Regions from separate parts of the Priestia veravalensis genome, predicted to be linked through region 1. Evidence: riboswitches for the same ligand, from Rfam matches in the RefSeq annotation. Region 1 holds a riboswitch; the other holds the start of a gene.

Region 1 (8,758 bases):
ATTGGACCTTATTAACGCGCTTCTGACGATTGGAAAACAGTAAACAAACGGAAAGAACGGAAGCTACTAAGCCTACAATTAAGGCACTCACCTGACATTCCTCCTTTATAGAATATATATATTCTATTTTACCACTAATGTACGTAAATGAAGCCTTTTTCTCCAAAATTTCCATCTGCTTTTACAGAGTTGTTGCTTGCTTCATTTCTTCCTTCGTCTCTTTATTCCCTTTCCTACTCGATACGTAGCTATTTAGCGCCATACCAACAATAACAAGTACAATTCCAATGCACGAAACGTATGTAGGTAGCGGCATGCCAAGCAGAATCATTTCGCCAAGTAGCGCAAACAATACTTCAAGCGACTGAGTAGCTTCGACTGCTCCGAGCTTTTTCATATCACCTTTGACCATATTGGTTGCTGCAAAGAATAAGACCGTCGCAATAACGCCTGAAAACAAAGCAACCCAGCCCGATTGAATGACCTGTGAGGTGCTAGGTGGCCCAGCGGTAATCAAACCATAAATCGCTAAGATAATCCAAAACGGTAAACTTGCAATTGTCATTCCGAGCACGCGCTGGTAAGCATCTAAGCGGTTGGATACAACCACCATCATCTTACGATTGCCAAGCGGATAAGCAAAAGAAGCAACTAAAATTGGCAATGTACAAAGCAGTACGCTCACAAGCGATAGTGTTGTTGCGTGTTCAATTTGCATAATGGCGACGCCAAGTAAAATAATGAGGGCCATCGCTAAGCTTTTAAAAGGTATTTTTCCTTTTACTTGAATAGGTCCCTTACTCGTTTGAATCGTTTCATAAAATAAAGGAGCTAGAAGCGAACCTGAGATAATCGTAATTTGCCACGTTCCCGCAATTAACCAGCTCGGACCGTAAGCACTCGCATAGCAAAGCGGCGCGTAGAATAACCCAAAGCCAATCGTGCTCCACATAACCCACTGCATTGGCGCTTTTTTCATTTCCGCAAACGTAGCGGAAAGTTTTTTCCTAGCGATGACGATGATCAACAGTAGTGGAACCATAAAGAAAAAGCGTAAGGAAGCACTCCAAATCCAGCTTCCACCTTCAACTTCCATCATACGATTTAAAACAAATGTAAACGCAAAGAAAAACGCCGAGCACACGCCTAATATAATTGGCTTCAATTCCCTAACCCCCGTATGTAACACATAATAATGTAAATAAATTGTAAAACCAATATATCGCATTTTGGTTATTTATTCAACGCTATTTTTAACTCATAAAAAAGAGCCCTCACGCTCGTGATGACTCTCTACGCTAATAGCTCTCCAAGGCTTAGCCAATTTTTCTCTACGAGATTCGCTGCTTGGAGCGGTTCCTGACTTTGACACACCTCAATAATTCCTTTGTGCTCGCTTACTGATTTGAATCCTTTCTCAGACGAAAACTTAGCTACTTCCAACCGGTAAATTTTTGACTCACTGCGCTCTAGTGCTAAGAGAATTTCAGGGTTATTCGCAGCTTCTAAAAACACGCGGTGAAAGGCTTGATCTGCTTCGATGGCGCCGATGATATCATGCTTTTCCACCGCACTCTGCAGCGCAGCATTATGATGAGCTAGCGCTTTGAAATCTTCTTCTGTCAGATGCGCAACGGCAAGCTTAGTTGCCAATGCATGAAGAACGGCAACTACGGTAAACGCGTGCTTGGCTTCTTCAGGGTTTAACGAAGATACTTTAGTAATGGAGCCTGGAATCGATTCAACAAGCCCTTCATCTTCCAAGCGTTTTAACGCTTCTCTTACCGGCGTTCTGCTGACGCTAAATTTTTCAGCTAGCTCCTTATCATTCAAGCGCTGGTCCGGTGGAAACTCTAACGTAATAATTCCTTGCTTTAAAGTTTGATAAATTTCTTCTCGCAATGATAAACGTTTAATGGGTTTAATCAATTCTCTTTTCATAAAACCAATATATCAAATGCTGGAAGTTTGTTCAATTCTGTACTTAGTCACCTTTTAAGTTAGGCTTATATGTATATATTACCATTTATAAACAAAAAAAATCCGCATTGTTTTACGGACTTTTTCGAGAACTTATTATGCATACCCAAGCGCTTTTAAAGCGGCTTTGACATGCGTATAGGTTTTTAAGACTGTAAAGTTTACTTGAAGGTCTCTCATTTTTTTCGCTATAGAAGGCATGATGCCTGTTATGATTACCTGCGTTCCGGTAATGGTAATTAAATCGTGCAGATTATACATGTAAGCTACTACATCTTCATCCATTTCCAATAAACCTGAAAAATCGATAATAAAATGATCATCTTTACTTTCATCAATGTATGTTGATACTTTGGATGCAATCATATGATATCGCTGTTCATTCAAAACACCAACAATCGGTAGAACAGAAACCCCGTCTTTCACTGGAACAATTGGCGTTGACATCTCCTGCATCCTTTCATAGTAATCATAAATCACTTCTTCTTGCTTCATTTTCCCCGTAATGTCCTTTTGAATCCCAATAAAATAAAGCTCATCATCAATCCATATTGGATCAATAAATAAGTCGTTCCAAAAAGGTTGGCTTTCTTTTGTATAGTTTAAAATTTGTACATTGACCGACTTTTTTTCGCGGATAGCATCTCGAATTTTTCGTACCGTATCTCGGTCGGTATTTTCCCCTTGTAAAAAGCGGCAGTTCTGTCCTACGATTTCTTCTTTCCTGTATCCGGTCATATCCAGAAAACCTTGGTTCGCATAAACAATCGGATTATCGGGCAAAGCAGGGTTGGTTAAAATTAATCCAGTTCTTGTAAAGTCTAGGGCTTTTTTAATAAATGCTAGTTCTTCTACCTTATGATCATCATTTGCAAGCAAGCTCTTCTCTCCTTCTCAAGTATAGTATAAAACATGACTTTTACTATGTATTAACGTACTTAACAACTTCTCTCTAATTCTGTCATATCTTGTGTCTTTTTTCTATAAATTAAAACCATTTAAATATGAAAAAAGCTTACATCTCTGTAAGCTTTTGTAGTATTAATCGATTAACTTTGTAAAGTTTACGCGCTTATGAATTGCCAGCATCACTGGAATTCCAACAAGCATCACTACAAATTCACCAATCGCAGTTGTTAACCATGTTAGTAAAAATGGAAAACCTAGTGCTAAATGAAGCTCAAACGCGATGATAAACATCGTAAACGTAAAGATCAGTGTATTGGTAACCATACGAGCAACCGTGCCCTTGGCAAACTTCATCGCAAAGATCATCAGTAATAAGGAAATTAAAGATTGTCCTACGCCAAATACCAAATCATACGCCACCATTGGTGAGAAGAATAAATTGGCTAAAAATACGCCTAGCACAATTCCATACAAATACTTCTTATTAAAAATAATCAAATGATTAAACATTTCCGCAATACGGAACTGAATATTTGTAAAGCCAAACGGCTGAATAAACATCGTTACCGCAATATACATTGCCGCAATAATACCGTTGACTGCAAGTGTTCTTACATTCATGCTGCATACTCTCCTTAGTTTTTTTACGTGGGATGGTTCCGAACCACGTCTTACGCAAATACTAAAGAATCATACAGCAATAAATTATATTAGTCAAGTATCTCAACCCTCTTTCGGTTACTGATCAAAATTCAATCTAAAAAGAGTTTGGGACATAACAAAATGATGGCTTCTAAATGACGAACACTAGCTGTTCCCATCTCTTTGGTTTGTCTCAACACATTCGTTCCATTGCGCTACGGCCACTCGCTTTCCGCGGGGAGGAACCTGAACTTCCTCGCTGCGCTGCGGGATCTCCATTTTCCCTCTCTTTCCCGCAGGAGTCGAGTGTCCTACGTTCCATTCCACCCTGTTTCCAACATTGTTTTCACAATCAACCAAAAAACCTGAACGATTAAAAGTTATGAACTCTCAATCGTTCAGGTATAGTAGAGGCTGAACTACTTATGTCTCAGTCTCTTTCTGTTACTTTGATAATGTTTCTTCTTTAACGATTTTTGGAATTTTCACTTCTTGAATACGCCCTTTTTCCATTTGCTTTTTATTGATAAACCAATATACGCTTCCTACAAATAAAGCGCCGCCTACAATATTCCCAAGCGTAACCGGGATCAGATTATGTAGCAGTCCAGCTAATGATATCGTTTCAGGGTGCGGATGAAGTAAAGCCAAACCAAGGAATGTCATGTTTGCAACGCTGTGTTCATAGCCAGATGCAACAAAGGCAAACAGCATCCAAAAAACTAACATAATTTTGGCCGCATCGCTTTTGGTTCTCAAAGCTGTCCAAATGGCTAAGCAGACGAGCCAATTACATAAAATCCCTCGAAAAAAAAGTTCGCTCATTGGCAGGTTCATTTTCTTTGCTGCGGTTGTCAGTAATAAATGTGTATCGCCTACTCCTTTAAACAAACCAGTTCCAACGATTAAGAGACACAATACGAACGCTCCCAATCCGTTTCCAACAAAGCACCACAGCCAATTTTTCAACGTATCTTTCCACGTAGTAGCACCTGATAATGTACTGATTGTATAAAACATATGATTGCCTGTAAACAACTCGGCTCCGGCAAACATAACAAGTAGTAACGCAATGGCAAACGATAAGCCCATAACTAGTGAGACTATTGGTAATGATGCTTCGGCTAACGGAGCACCAACTGAAAGAGCTAATACTACACCAATTCCGACATAAGCACCTGCAAGTATAGACAACAGTAAATAGCTCGGCAATTGTTTATTCACTTGATTTGTTTTTTGACGAGCTATGTCCGTCATAGACTCGATTGACGCTTTAAACACGCTTATCCCTCCCCTATTTCGTTAAAATTCTCTGATAAATTATATAATAAAAATATTACGCGTACACTTCTTGAAGTTTGGACTTTGAGAACCAGGAGAGAGTCGCTGATTGTTTTACCACTTCTCCGACCACAATCAGCGCTGGATTACTGACTTGTTCACTAGTGGCTATTTCTACAATCGTTCGCAGCGTACCAATTAAAACCCTTTGGTTAATAGAAGTACCTTCCTCAATCACCGCCACTGGTGTCTCTATGGACTTACCACCAGCTAAAAGCTGTTCACAAATATACGGTAAGTTTTTAACTCCCATATAAATAGCAAGCGTATCAACGCCTTGAGCTAGATGATGCCACCTAATATTTTCCGGAGTTCCAGTTAAACCGTGTCCGGTCACGATTGCAAATGAACGGCTTAACTCTCGATGGGTGACAGGGATTCCAGCATAAGCAGGAGCAGCAATCCCCGCTGTAATACCGGGGATGATTTCAAACTCAATGTGATGCTTAGCTAATACTTCAGCTTCTTCGCCTCCTCGCCCAAAAATGAAAGGATCTCCACCTTTTAGCCGTACAACTATCTTTCCTTGCTGGGCGTAATGTAATAATAAATCTTGAATGACTTTTTGAGGAACACAATGATAACCAGGCGTCTTTCCGCAATACACAAGTTCTGCTCCCCCTTTTGCATAGTGTAAAAGATCAGGATTTACCAGCCGATCGTATAAAATAACATCTGCTATTTCTAAACACTTTCCTGCTTTAATGGTTAACAACTCTGGGTCGCCCGGTCCCGCTCCAACAAGATAGACTTTTCCTTGTCTCATTCTCCGCTTCACTCCTTCGGTATAACTATGATGGCATGTTTAATAGATGATTTACAACAGCTTATTAATCTTCTAACCACAGATATACAAGCTCTTCTTCAACAGATGTTCGGTATGACTTTACTAAGCCAGTATCAGGTTCATGAACACGCCCGTTGTCCAAACAAATTTTCCAATCATGCATAGGGCAAAATACCGAATCACCGCTCACTATTCCTTCACTTAATACGCCACCTTTATGAGGACATCGGTTATCAACGGCCTGAATTTTACCGCTTGATAGCTTAAAGACAGCAATTTCTTTTTGATTCACTTTCACGGTTTTACCTAGGCTTTCTGGAAAATCATGAATTGACCCAAGCAACACTTTTGTTATGTTTTTGTTTACCATCTTTTTCTCCTCCATTTGTTTTGTTATGATGTTACAACTGTCTCAAACAATTCTTTTTTTGCTTGCTTGTTCTCAACGATTTCCTTCCATGGATCTCGATACGTAGATAAGGCTTCATCTATACGAAGGTTTAGTTTCTTTCTTTCCTCTACATTATCAAGAATAGCCTGAACGTTTTTAATACCGATTCGTTCAATCCAAGCTGAAGTACGCTCTAGATAATTTGCCGTTTCACGGTAATATTGTAGATAAGCTCCTGTAATTTCCATTAACTCTTCGTCTGTTTTCACCTTATATAGCAAATCGCCTCCTCGTAAATGAGTGCCTCCATTACCACCAACATAAATTTCCCAACCACCGTCTATTCCAATAAAGCCAATATCTTTAAAGCCTGATTCAGCACAGCTTCTTGGACAGGCCGATACAGCCATCTTTACTTTATGAGGAGTCCATAATCCTTCAAATTTCTTTTCCAGCGCAATCCCTACTCCCATCGAATCCTGCGTACCAAAGCGGCAAAATTGTTCTCCAACACACGTCTTCACCGTTCGAAGTGATTTGCCATAAGCATAACCAGAAGGCATATCTAGCTCTTCCCACACTAAAGGTAAATCTTCTTTCTTTACACCGAATAAATCTAAACGCTGTCCTCCCGTTACTTTTACAAGCGGGATGTTGTATTTATCAACCACGTCAGCAATGCGTCGTAAATCATCTGCGTTCGTGACACCTCCGTACATTCGAGGAACAACAGAATACGTACCATCCTTTTGGATATTAGCATGCATACGTTCATTTACAAATCTAGATTCTCGTTCATCTACATAGCCAGTTGGATTCACCATACCTAAGTAGTAATTCAATGCTGGACGACACTTAGAACAACCTTCTTCGTTACTCCATCCAAGCACACTCATCACTTCACGCGTATGAGATAAGCCTTTTGCTCGAATTTCCTCTACCACCTCATCTCGAGAAAGAGATGTACATCCACATATCGCTTCCTTTTGAGCTGCTCCATCAAACTCACTTCCAAGCGTGTGCTGAAGCAATTCAGCAACAAGCGGCTTACACCCTCCGCACGAACGTGAAGCACTCGTACAGGCTTTAAGCTCATCAACTGATGTACAGCCTTGATTTTGAATAGCTTCTACAATCGTTCCTTTCGATACGCCATTACATCCACAAACAATATCATCCGCACTCATACTTGCTACCAGACTTCCGCTTCCTTGCCCGCTTATTGGTTGTAGAATTGAAATCTTCTCCACTTCCGATACGTCCTGTTGCTTTTGAATCATGGAAAACAAGCGGTTTCCATCACGGCTGTCACCAAATAAAACGGCCCCTACAATTTGATTTCCTTTTAAAACAATTTTTTTGTAAATACCATCTTGCTCATCGAATACCTTGATCGATTTCTTTTGTTCATCTTCTATAAAATCACCGGCTGAAAAAACATCTACGCCCGATACCTTTAACTGAGTGGATAGAACAGACCCTTGATAAGGACGTACATCTCCTCCACAGATCGTTTTAGCTAGTACTTTTCCTTGCTCGTAAAGAGGAGCTACCAACCCATAAACCATACCTTTATGCTCTGCGCATTCGCCTACGGCATAAATGTTGGCACTACTCGTTTCCATATAATCATTTACCACAATTCCACGGTTGATATGAAGACCCGCTTTTTGAGCAAGTTCAGTATTCGGTCGAATGCCTGCTGCCATTACTACAAAATCTGTTTCCAATAGGCTTCCGTCTGAGAACTTTAACCCTTCTACGCGCTCATGACCCGTGATTTCTTGGGTTTGTTTCTCAAGCAAGAAACTCATCCCTTGCTGTTCTAACTCTTGTTGAAGCAACTTTCCAGCAGTCAAATCCAACTGACGCTCCATTAAATAAGAGGATAAATGAACAACCGTTACATCCATTCCTAAGTTTAAAAGTCCTCTCGCTGCTTCTAAACCTAATAATCCGCCTCCAATTACAGCTGCTTTTTTATACTGCTGAGATGCTTTTACCATTTGATTCGTATCGCTTATATCTCGAAACGTTGTAACGCCTTCTTTCTCTACTCCTGGAATTGGAAGAATAAATGGCAGAGAGCCCGTTGCTATGATCAGCTTATCGTAAAATTCAATCCTCCCTTGATCCGTACGTATTTCTTGATTAATTGAGTCAATGCTTATAACCTTTTCTTCTATATAAAGAGTAATATCGTTCTCCTCATACCAGTTCCAGTCGTTTAGCGTAATGTCTTCTACGCTTGTATCCCCTTGTAATACTTTAGATAACAAGATGCGATTATAGTTTGGATGTGGCTCACTCCCAAATACAGTGATATCAAATATTTCAGGGGACAAACTAATAATCTCTTCAACTGCTCGAATTCCAGCCATCCCATTCCCAATTACGATTAACTTCTCTTTTCTCATACTTCATTTCTCTCCTTTGCCTTCATTATTTTCGACTAAAAGATGCATTTAAAATGAATGTTTGAGTCTAATTTAAAGCAATTTTCCGAAAAGTTAAACAATTATGTTATATAATCTAACATATTTTATTAGTTTATTGAGTAAAAACCACCATCGACTTTTCAATTTTTTACTAATAAGCAAAAAATATCCAAACGATCGAAAGTGTTTAACTCGCGATAGTTTGGATATATCATTAGCTGAAATATTTATGACTCAGATTCTAGTATAGCGTTGAATTGTAAAAAAAAC
Region 2 (8,758 bases), on a different contig from region 1:
GTCCACTTTAATAAATTTCGATTTTGTTTTTGCTTTCTTCATCGTTGTGCCTAAACAACAATATACATCATCAACTGCAAAATCTTTCTCATACTTTTCAAGCTCTGCAAAATCAATTTCGAGCTGACGTAGCTTTTCATGTTCAACCGGCAGTGCCTTTCGAACAAGTACTGTCACATGGCTATATGAGCGATTATCTAAAAGCAACTGTAAAAGTTCTTGACCAATAAGGCCACTTGCTCCTAGTACTAATGCTGATCTTTGTGACATTCTTTCACCTTCTCACCTTGTTGTTGTTTACATCGGAAAACAGGTTGTTAAGACAACCTGCTTTCATTAACGATTATCAATCGTTTCTGGATATAAATCGTGATTCATTAATCGATAAGAAGCCATTTCTTCATACTTTGTGCCTGGACGACCATAGTTTGTATATGGATCAATGGAAATTCCACCACGTGGCGTAAATTTCCCCCATACCTCAATATAACGTGGATTCATTAATTCGATTAAGTCATTCATAATAATATTCATACAATCTTCATGGAAATCACCATGGTTTCGGAAACTAAACAAATAAAGCTTTAAAGACTTACTTTCAACCATTTTTTCATCAGGTATATAGCTAATATAGATTGTAGCAAAATCAGGCTGTCCTGTTTGCGGACATAAGCTTGTAAATTCTGGACAATTAAATTTAACGAAATAATCTCGATTTGGATGCTTGTTATCAAACACCTCTAAAATTTCTGGTGAATACTCAAACAAGTACTTTGTTCCTTGATTACCTAAAAGCGTTACACCTTCTAATTCCTCTTCTTTACGACCACTCATGTGTGTTTCCTCTCTTTCTACGATTGTCATTCTAACAGCGTTTTTTCATTTTGTACATATTTGTTTTTGTATTTTATTTGTAAATTTTTTAAAGAACGCTTACACGCCTCTTTTATTTCCCCATACAAGTGCATGAACCTGCGGCAATACGCGTACATTATTCATATCTGTTGTAGCTACAACAAGATCAATTAGCCACTCATACTTCCCTAATAATTTACGAGTTAACGCATCGTCATCCGTTGTTGTCAAATCATCATTTCCTACTTGAACAAAGAATGGCACTGATGGATAGCGCTGATGAATGTGTTTTGCATAATCGAAATCCGTTTCATCAAACACAACCACTTTAATGCTAATATGTTGACTACGTCCATTGTTTTGCAAGCGTTCAACAATATCATCCAACACTTCGTAATTTGTCTTCATTCCCGAGCTTGGTGGCTTGGGTGAAAGAGTTAAATCGTCAATTTTATAAAACCACTCTTGAAAGCGACTTCCCTGAGTTTCAAGCGCGACTTGCTTTTGATGATCATGCAAGCGATCAATCAGTTTATCTAAAGATTTCAACAGCGCTGGATTCCCTCCTGAAATAGTTACATGGTCAAAGCGGTCTCCTCCTAAGGTTTGCAATTCATGCCAGACCTCTTCGTCCGTCAGTTGACGGATGTCACTTTTCGCTGACCCATCCCAAGTAAATGCCGAATCACACCAACTGCATGAGTAATCACAGCCAGCTGTGCGCACAAACATTGTTTTTCGGCCCACAACCATTCCTTCTCCTTGAATCGTTGGACCAAATATTTCGAGAACAGGAACCTTATTATTCATCTCGCTTCACCTTCTTTGGACGATATACAACATAGCTTGTAGGAGTTTCACGAACAAACACTTGCACGCATGCTGGCTTATTTTCAAGTTCATCTAAGTGAGCTTGTACAAGTTCATAAATTTTCCGAGCAATAACTTCAGATGTTGGAAAATCATTCGCATCCTCTTCATTAAACAACTCTTTATGATCATTTAAAAGCGTATGATCGAACTGACCAGAAACAATTTTTTTCAACGTAGCAAAGTTAACTAAAAAGCCTGATGAATCTAATTCATCACCTGCAATAGTTAAATTAACAAAATACGTATGGCCATGAACCTGCTGACATTTTCCTGCTGACTCATGAGGAACAAAATGCGCAGCGGCAAAATTCATGTCTTTATTTAATTCGTACGAATAAGGATGTGCTACCTGTGGGTAAATTTGCTGAAGCATTACTGTTCCCCTCCTTGTTTCGTGTCAAGATATTGTTCTAGACCTCTCTTGCGAAGTTTACATGCAGGACACTCTCCGCACCCATCTGCAATAATACCGTTATAGCAAGTTAATGTATGTTCACGTACATAGTCAAGCGCACCTAGTTCATCCGCTAGTCCCCATGTCTCTGCTTTATCAATCCACATTAACGGTGTGTGAATAACAAATTCAAAATCCATTGATAAATTCAGCGTTACGTTTAGCGATTTAACAAACACATCTCTGCAGTCTGGATACCCTGAAAAATCTGTTTCGCATACACCTGTTACTAAATGACGTGCACCGCTATTTTTAGCTAATACAGCCGCAAATGATAAAAAGAGAAGGTTGCGTCCGTCCACAAACGTTGTCGGTAGCTCCCCTTCCTCTTGGCTAATGTCAATATCATCTCTTGTTAGTGCGTTAGGCGCTAGTTGGCTTAACAACGACATATCTAAAATTGTGTGCTTCACACCAAGATCTTTTGCAATGGCTTCTGCAACCTCAATCTCTTTACTATGACGCTGACCGTAGCCGAACGTAACAGTTTCCACTTCTTTAAAATTTTTTAGCGCCCAAAATAAACAAGTCGTACTATCTTGTCCACCGCTAAATACAACAATTGCTTTTTCGTTTTTCATTTTTTTGTCTCCTTTTCCTTTATAAAGTCAAAGAAGAAAACATTCCGTTGTTTAGATCATATAAAAAAAGAGATTGCTTCGTTTGCAATCTCCCTTAACTAAGAATCCCTTTCTTATATTAAAAAAGAAACAGGAAAAAAGCCCCTAAAATCGGCGCCATTTGTCATCTCACTGATGATCTTAGTTTTTTATAGAGGGAGTTTACGAACCTCTCCCGCACATAGAGCACGGCATTTCTTCTTTCAATTTTCGCTTTTAACTATATCATACTCCATTTAAAATTACTATGTACTTCTACTTTTCTTCCTACTTTTCAATTGAATCATCACCAGCGTTACGATTGGAATGACAAACTGCATGGGAATGTGAATCCAAACTGGTACAATTTTCAAACCTATCTCTAAATGTTTAACAAAATTATCCGACATAAAAATAGTCGTAGTCAGAATGGATACCGTAACCAAAAGGAGTGATAGCTTGTGACTCCTGGTTTGATAAATATCTTTTATCCCTAAAATAGCTGCATATGCGAAAATCGTTACTTTAGCAAAACCGCCAATAATAAGAACACTAATGGCTAGCGTATCCATCCGCTGAATAATATCTCTAATATTCACTTGCTGTACGGTTACAAGTAGGGGGATTGTCGATGATTCTACCAAGTGCTGTCCGAGTGTAGTTAAGTTAATTAAACTTAACATACTAAGCATAACGCCTCCTATCACCACGGCACGCGTTCCCACCTTTCTAAGAGACTTTTCTCCTTTTATAAACTGGTTAAACATTAAGAAAACAACCATTTCTCCAAATGGAAACGTCAAAATAAGCGGAAACACCGCTCTAAAAATTGAACCGATTCCTTCAGCTAAAATGGGGTGCATATGATCTGGGTTCATAACATCAGAAAAGAACAGTAAGAAAAAAACTAATACAATGACGCCAACAAAAACAACTAACAATAACACACTCGCTCTTGCGATTGGCTCAACTTCTAAAAAGCATGCATACGCAATAACTAGCGTCATAACCCCGCCCACAATAACTAGAGGCGTATCCCTCATTGATGTTAACAATAACAGGTCACAAAAGTCTCTTAGAACACGCGCACCAATGTAAATAAAATATAGCACGTACAGCATGCAAATAATTTTGCCAACTAGCTTTCCAAAAGCAATTTTTAATATTGTTGGAAACGTTTCTTCTGGATGCCTTTTATATAAAAGTGTAAAAAGAGCAAAGAAAGGCAGGTACATTAACATCCCTACTAAAACGGCAATCCATGCGGATTGACGTGCTTCCTGTCCAATACTCACAACGGTCGCACTTCCAAATAAGAACAGCAGCATCATTGAGAATAGTTGAAAATTGCTTATTACTAAGCGTGAATGCATTCCTTTCCTCTCCTTTCCTCACTAGGTAGTTACCGATTTTCGGTCATACTTGCCACAAGACTTCTTTGCTATATCAATTAGCGTCGATTGAGGGTATTTTTGGATTAACCATAATAAAAGCCTCGCAAATACTAACCCACTTCCTGTTCCAATTATTGCACAAATCCAAGCGATGTTCTTTGCCACAGCTAATAATAAAGTAGATACAACTAAGATTGCACTTCCAATGGAGAATACATGGGTTAATGTAAAGAACTGTTTCCCACTTATCACTTCTTTTTGGCTCATATTGAACACCTACACCGAATAAAATGAAGAAAAGATATCAATGATGGACTGCATCCAAAACTCAAGGGCATACAGCGGAGTTGGAATGGTTATTCGAAAAATAACCGCTATCCACATTACCACTCTTATAGTAGAAAAGCTGCTGTATATTACGATTTCTTTTATCTGTTTTTGTTGATAAAGAGGGCGGATTGCCTTATATGCTAAAAAGCTGAATACCCCTAAAAACAGCAGTAAGTTTTCCATGTTGCACTAATCCTGCATCTCTTTCATGTATGAGTTATTCAACGTTCCAAGTCGACGGATTTGCACATCTACTTTTAAGTTCACTTCTAGATCTGTCGCAAAGATTTCATCCCAGCGATTTTTCATCTTGTTCCAGTCCTTTACGTTTTGGCGGTAAAAAACTTCTCCAAACCCAAAGACATCACTTTGATATTCGTTTTGTGCTCTCTTAATTGCTCTTCGCATTTTATCTTGCACATCATGTTCCGTTTTTTTCTCTAGTTCAGTAATCATAGCAGGGTCCTGCAAGTTAACCTGGCACTCTACGTCAGCGATGTTTGCTTCTCCCTTTAAGTTCACATCAATAACAGGCTTTCCACCTTTCATACGGCTTTTAATATCCGTACTTGTTCGCAGCATCTCAACTCCAATAATGTCATGGGATTTTTCTTTTTTTTCACACGGAATAACAACGACCGTACTTTTTACATTTCCGGTAACATAGTTATATCCTTTACTTTCACTTTCATTAAACCACCCAACAAGTTCATCTCCTTTAAAAATGCCAAGACCTTTAAATTTTAGAATGGTTTTTTGATTAACTCGCTGGATATTTGCCATATCTCCGCCTTTTTTGTGGTTACCTTTTACAAGAACAGCGGTTAACACAGGATGTTTGCCTTGACTCGTTAAGTTACTAATAAGCTCATTCAGCTTTACACCTCGCGTAGGCGCCCAAACTTTTTGTGACGTATCCAATGCAGCAAACATATAATTGGCTGGAATTTTTTCAATGGTTGTCAAGACATTTAAAACGGATGAAGCGCGTGAATTTTTTGCTACCACAACAAAATAATCGGTTCGCACCTCATGATCTCGCGCGAAAAAATCTAACACTTCAGCAATTCCGCTTTTTGCAATTCCTTCACTAAGAACAAGCATCCGTAAATGAGATAAGTATATTTTTCTAGGTGATTTAATTGTCATTTTCCGAAGAGCTTCCATGACAGAATCTGCTTTAATCGAGTACGTAGTAACCGAGGGACCATTCGTCGGCGTTTGGACTTGCATATCGCCCGGGTTAATAATTTGAACCGTTAACTCAATTCCATCTTTTACTTCGTCAATACCTACCGCTACGGTGATGGCCAATTCATTTAGCTCTCGACTACTCCAACAGCCTGATAGTGGGAGTAGACATATGCATAATACAAGTACGATTCGTTTCATGCTTATTCCACCTTTATAAAAGCTAATTCTCATCATTTGACCGTTCACGTACAACGTTTTGTTCGCTAATAAGCTTCGGTCTCGTATTCATTTTCTTTAACGAACGACGAATGAGCGCATCTTTTTGGTCACTACTTACAAATGGAGCCATTGGTGTCATATATGGAATACCAAATGAACGTAAACTGCACAGATGTAGAATCATTAAAATAAGTCCTAAAATAATTCCAAACAATCCAAATGTTGCTGCTAAAAACACCAAGACAAAGCGAAGCATCCTTACAGCAATCGCCATATCGTAAGCCGGCGATACAAAGTTACTGATGGCAGTTATGGATACAACAATGACCATCGCTGGTGAGACCACCCCCGCCTGTACCGCAGCCTCCCCTAATACGAGCGCTCCTACAATCGAAATAGCAGAACCTATGGCTCTTGGCAATCGAATTCCTGCCTCACGCAAAACTTCAAAGACCACTTCCATAATCAATGCTTCAATTACGGCTGGAAAAGGGACACCTTCACGCTGAGCTGCAATACTAACAAGCAAATTAAACGGCAGCATTTCTTGATGAAAAGTGGTAAGCGCAACATAAGCTGACGGCGTTAATAAAGCTAAGAAAAATGCGACGTATCGAATAATACGAATGAGTGTACTAATATCTGCACGCTGATAATAATCTTCAGCAGCTTGAAAGAATTGAATAAACACAGCCGGGACTAATAGCACAAACGGCGTTCCGTCTACAAAGATTGCTACTCGACCTTCTAAAAGACCTGCTGATACTGAGTCAGGTCTCTCTGTGTTATAAATTGTTGGAAAAGGAGTATAATCTTCATCCTGAATAAGCTCTTCAATGTATCCGCTCTCTAATATGCCGTCAATATCAATTTTAGAAAGCCGGGACTTTACTTCTTTCACCACTTGCTTATCAGCTATTCCTTTTACATACATAATCGCTACGTCTGTTTGCGTTACTTTACCGATTTTCTGAGACTCCATTCGTAAATTAGGAGATTTAATCCGTCTTCTTACCAGTGCCGTATTGGTGCGCAGCGTTTCAGTAAAGCTATCTCTTGGTCCACGCACTACTGTTTGAGCCTGTGGTTCTGAAATCGCTCTTTCTCCCCACCCTCTTGTACTAGCAATGATACACGTTTGATAACCTTCTATAAATAGAGCCGTATCACCTGATAAAACATGTAAAATCACGTCATCTAAAAGAGTCACCTCTTTAATTTCCCCAATTGCTAAGCTGTAATTTTTAATGAACTCAAACATGTTCACAGCACCATCATCATGAACGAGCTGTTTCGTATGATTATGCATGATTGATTCCATGGTAAACTCTTGTACGCTATCCTCACTCGTCAATCCATCAATATAGATAAGCCCTAATCGAAATTTCTCTTGAACTGAAATGGCAAACTCGCGGCAAACCACATCAGCACTATCTCCAAGCTCTGCTTTCACCGCATTCAAGTTATCTTTTACGCTTTTTAACAGTTCAGTATCGGAAGATGAAGATTCAGCTATTGGTTGTGATTCATTTTCTTTAGGCTTTTTAGATCGATTTTTTAATTCTGATAGTTTTTTTATTCGCATACGTCATCCTCCATTTTCCAAACGGCACAGCGTTCCTCTTCAAGTCCTTATAGTTTCTGTCTATGCAGGAAATTTATTCAGTTATCTTGGTATTTTTAACCGCCTTATAGAGCAAGAGCTTTGACAATGGTTCTCTACATTTTGTAGGATTAGATGGATTGCTAATTTATTCAGCTACTCATTTAGCATGATTTGCAAACTGATTTTAGCAATAACGATAGTTTAATTAAGAAGGAGTGACGAAAGATGGGACAATCATTACAAGGAAAAGTAGCCATCATTACTGGTGCTGGTAAAGGTATTGGCCGAGCAACAGCGCTTGATTTAGCAAAAGAAGGTGTCAACCTTGGCTTACTAGCACGTACAGAAGCTGATTTACAAGCCGTTGCACAAGAAGTCGAAGCATTGGGTGTAAAAGTTGCTTATGCTACAGCAGACGTATCTTCAATGGAAGAAGTAAATAAAGCCGTTGATTACTTATATAACCAACTAGGTAAAGCAGACATTTTAATCAACAATGCCGGCATCGGAAAATTCGGAGGCTTTTTAGAACTATCTCCCGAAGAATGGAAGCAGATCATTGATATTAACTTAATGGGTGTCTATTACGTTACAAGAGCTGTTTTACCACAAATGATTGAGAAAAACAGTGGAGATATCATTAATATCTCCTCTACTGCTGGACAAAAAGGAGCTCCTGTAACAAGTGCATACAGTGCTTCAAAATTTGGTTTATTAGGTCTGACAGAATCGCTTGCTCTTGAAGTACGCAAACACAATATTCGCGTAACTGCTTTAACACCAAGTACAGTTGCTACAGAGCTTGCTTATAAGGAAAACCTAACAGACGGTAATCCTGAAAAGGTAATGCAACCTGAAGATTTAGCGGAAATCATGGTAGCACAGCTGAAGCTACACCCTCGTATCTTTATTAAATCAGCTGGTATGTGGTCTACTAACCCTTAATCTAAACAAACAAAAAGCCCCTCAATTAGAGGGGTTTTTATTATTTATTTTTATTTTTTGGCGTAATTTCTTCTGCTAATTCTTCAAATGACTTTACTTTGCCATGAGGTGGATTTTGCGACTGTTTACGCACATTCCATTGACGCTCTTGCTGTCTTTTTGATTGTGTCATCGTTCATCATCCTTTTCTATAGTGTTCCTTTCTAGGATGTGCGAAAAACGGACGAATATGCTTGCCACTTTTATTCAACTAAATGCCGTTGAAACCACTTGTCAATCTCAGCATTAT

The links. Region 1 has a riboswitch for preQ1 ahead of AS180_RS17275 (QueT transporter family protein). Riboswitches for the same ligand answer to the same signal wherever they lie in the genome.
Region 2: another riboswitch for preQ1. It lies ahead of queC (7-cyano-7-deazaguanine synthase QueC); the one in region 1 lies ahead of AS180_RS17275 (QueT transporter family protein).

What each region holds. Positions count from the first base shown of each region.
Region 1 covers NZ_KQ758686.1:9,521-18,278, reverse strand. Annotated here, with positions in the region: gene AS180_RS22775 (hypothetical protein) at 1-91, opposite strand, end outside; gene AS180_RS17290 (DMT family transporter) at 182-1,165, opposite strand; gene AS180_RS17285 (GntR family transcriptional regulator) at 1,294-1,941, opposite strand; gene AS180_RS17280 (YtvA family blue-light photoreceptor) at 2,077-2,859, opposite strand; gene AS180_RS17275 (QueT transporter family protein) at 3,022-3,510, opposite strand; PreQ1 riboswitch class I at 3,519-3,563, opposite strand; gene AS180_RS22770 (hypothetical protein) at 3,697-3,858, opposite strand; gene AS180_RS17270 (formate/nitrite transporter family protein) at 3,976-4,812, opposite strand; gene cobA (uroporphyrinogen-III C-methyltransferase) at 4,868-5,638, opposite strand; gene nirD (nitrite reductase small subunit NirD) at 5,703-6,029, opposite strand; gene nirB (nitrite reductase large subunit NirB) at 6,053-8,467, opposite strand.
Region 2 covers NZ_KQ758702.1:2,893-11,650, reverse strand. Annotated here, with positions in the region: gene AS180_RS18860 (oxidoreductase) at 1-270, opposite strand, end outside; gene queF (preQ(1) synthase) at 337-834, opposite strand; gene queE (7-carboxy-7-deazaguanine synthase QueE) at 934-1,665, opposite strand; gene queD (6-carboxytetrahydropterin synthase QueD) at 1,658-2,101, opposite strand; gene queC (7-cyano-7-deazaguanine synthase QueC) at 2,101-2,763, opposite strand; PreQ1 riboswitch class I at 2,938-2,981, opposite strand; gene AS180_RS18835 (GerAB/ArcD/ProY family transporter) at 3,048-4,154, opposite strand; gene AS180_RS18830 (GerAB/ArcD/ProY family transporter) at 4,176-4,442, opposite strand; gene AS180_RS18825 (hypothetical protein) at 4,452-4,688, opposite strand; gene AS180_RS18820 (Ger(x)C family spore germination protein) at 4,695-5,897, opposite strand; gene AS180_RS18815 (spore germination protein) at 5,920-7,503, opposite strand; gene AS180_RS18810 (3-ketoacyl-ACP reductase) at 7,750-8,469, shown strand; gene AS180_RS23690 (DUF6254 family protein) at 8,510-8,641, opposite strand; gene AS180_RS18805 (alpha/beta hydrolase family protein) at 8,712-8,758, opposite strand, start outside.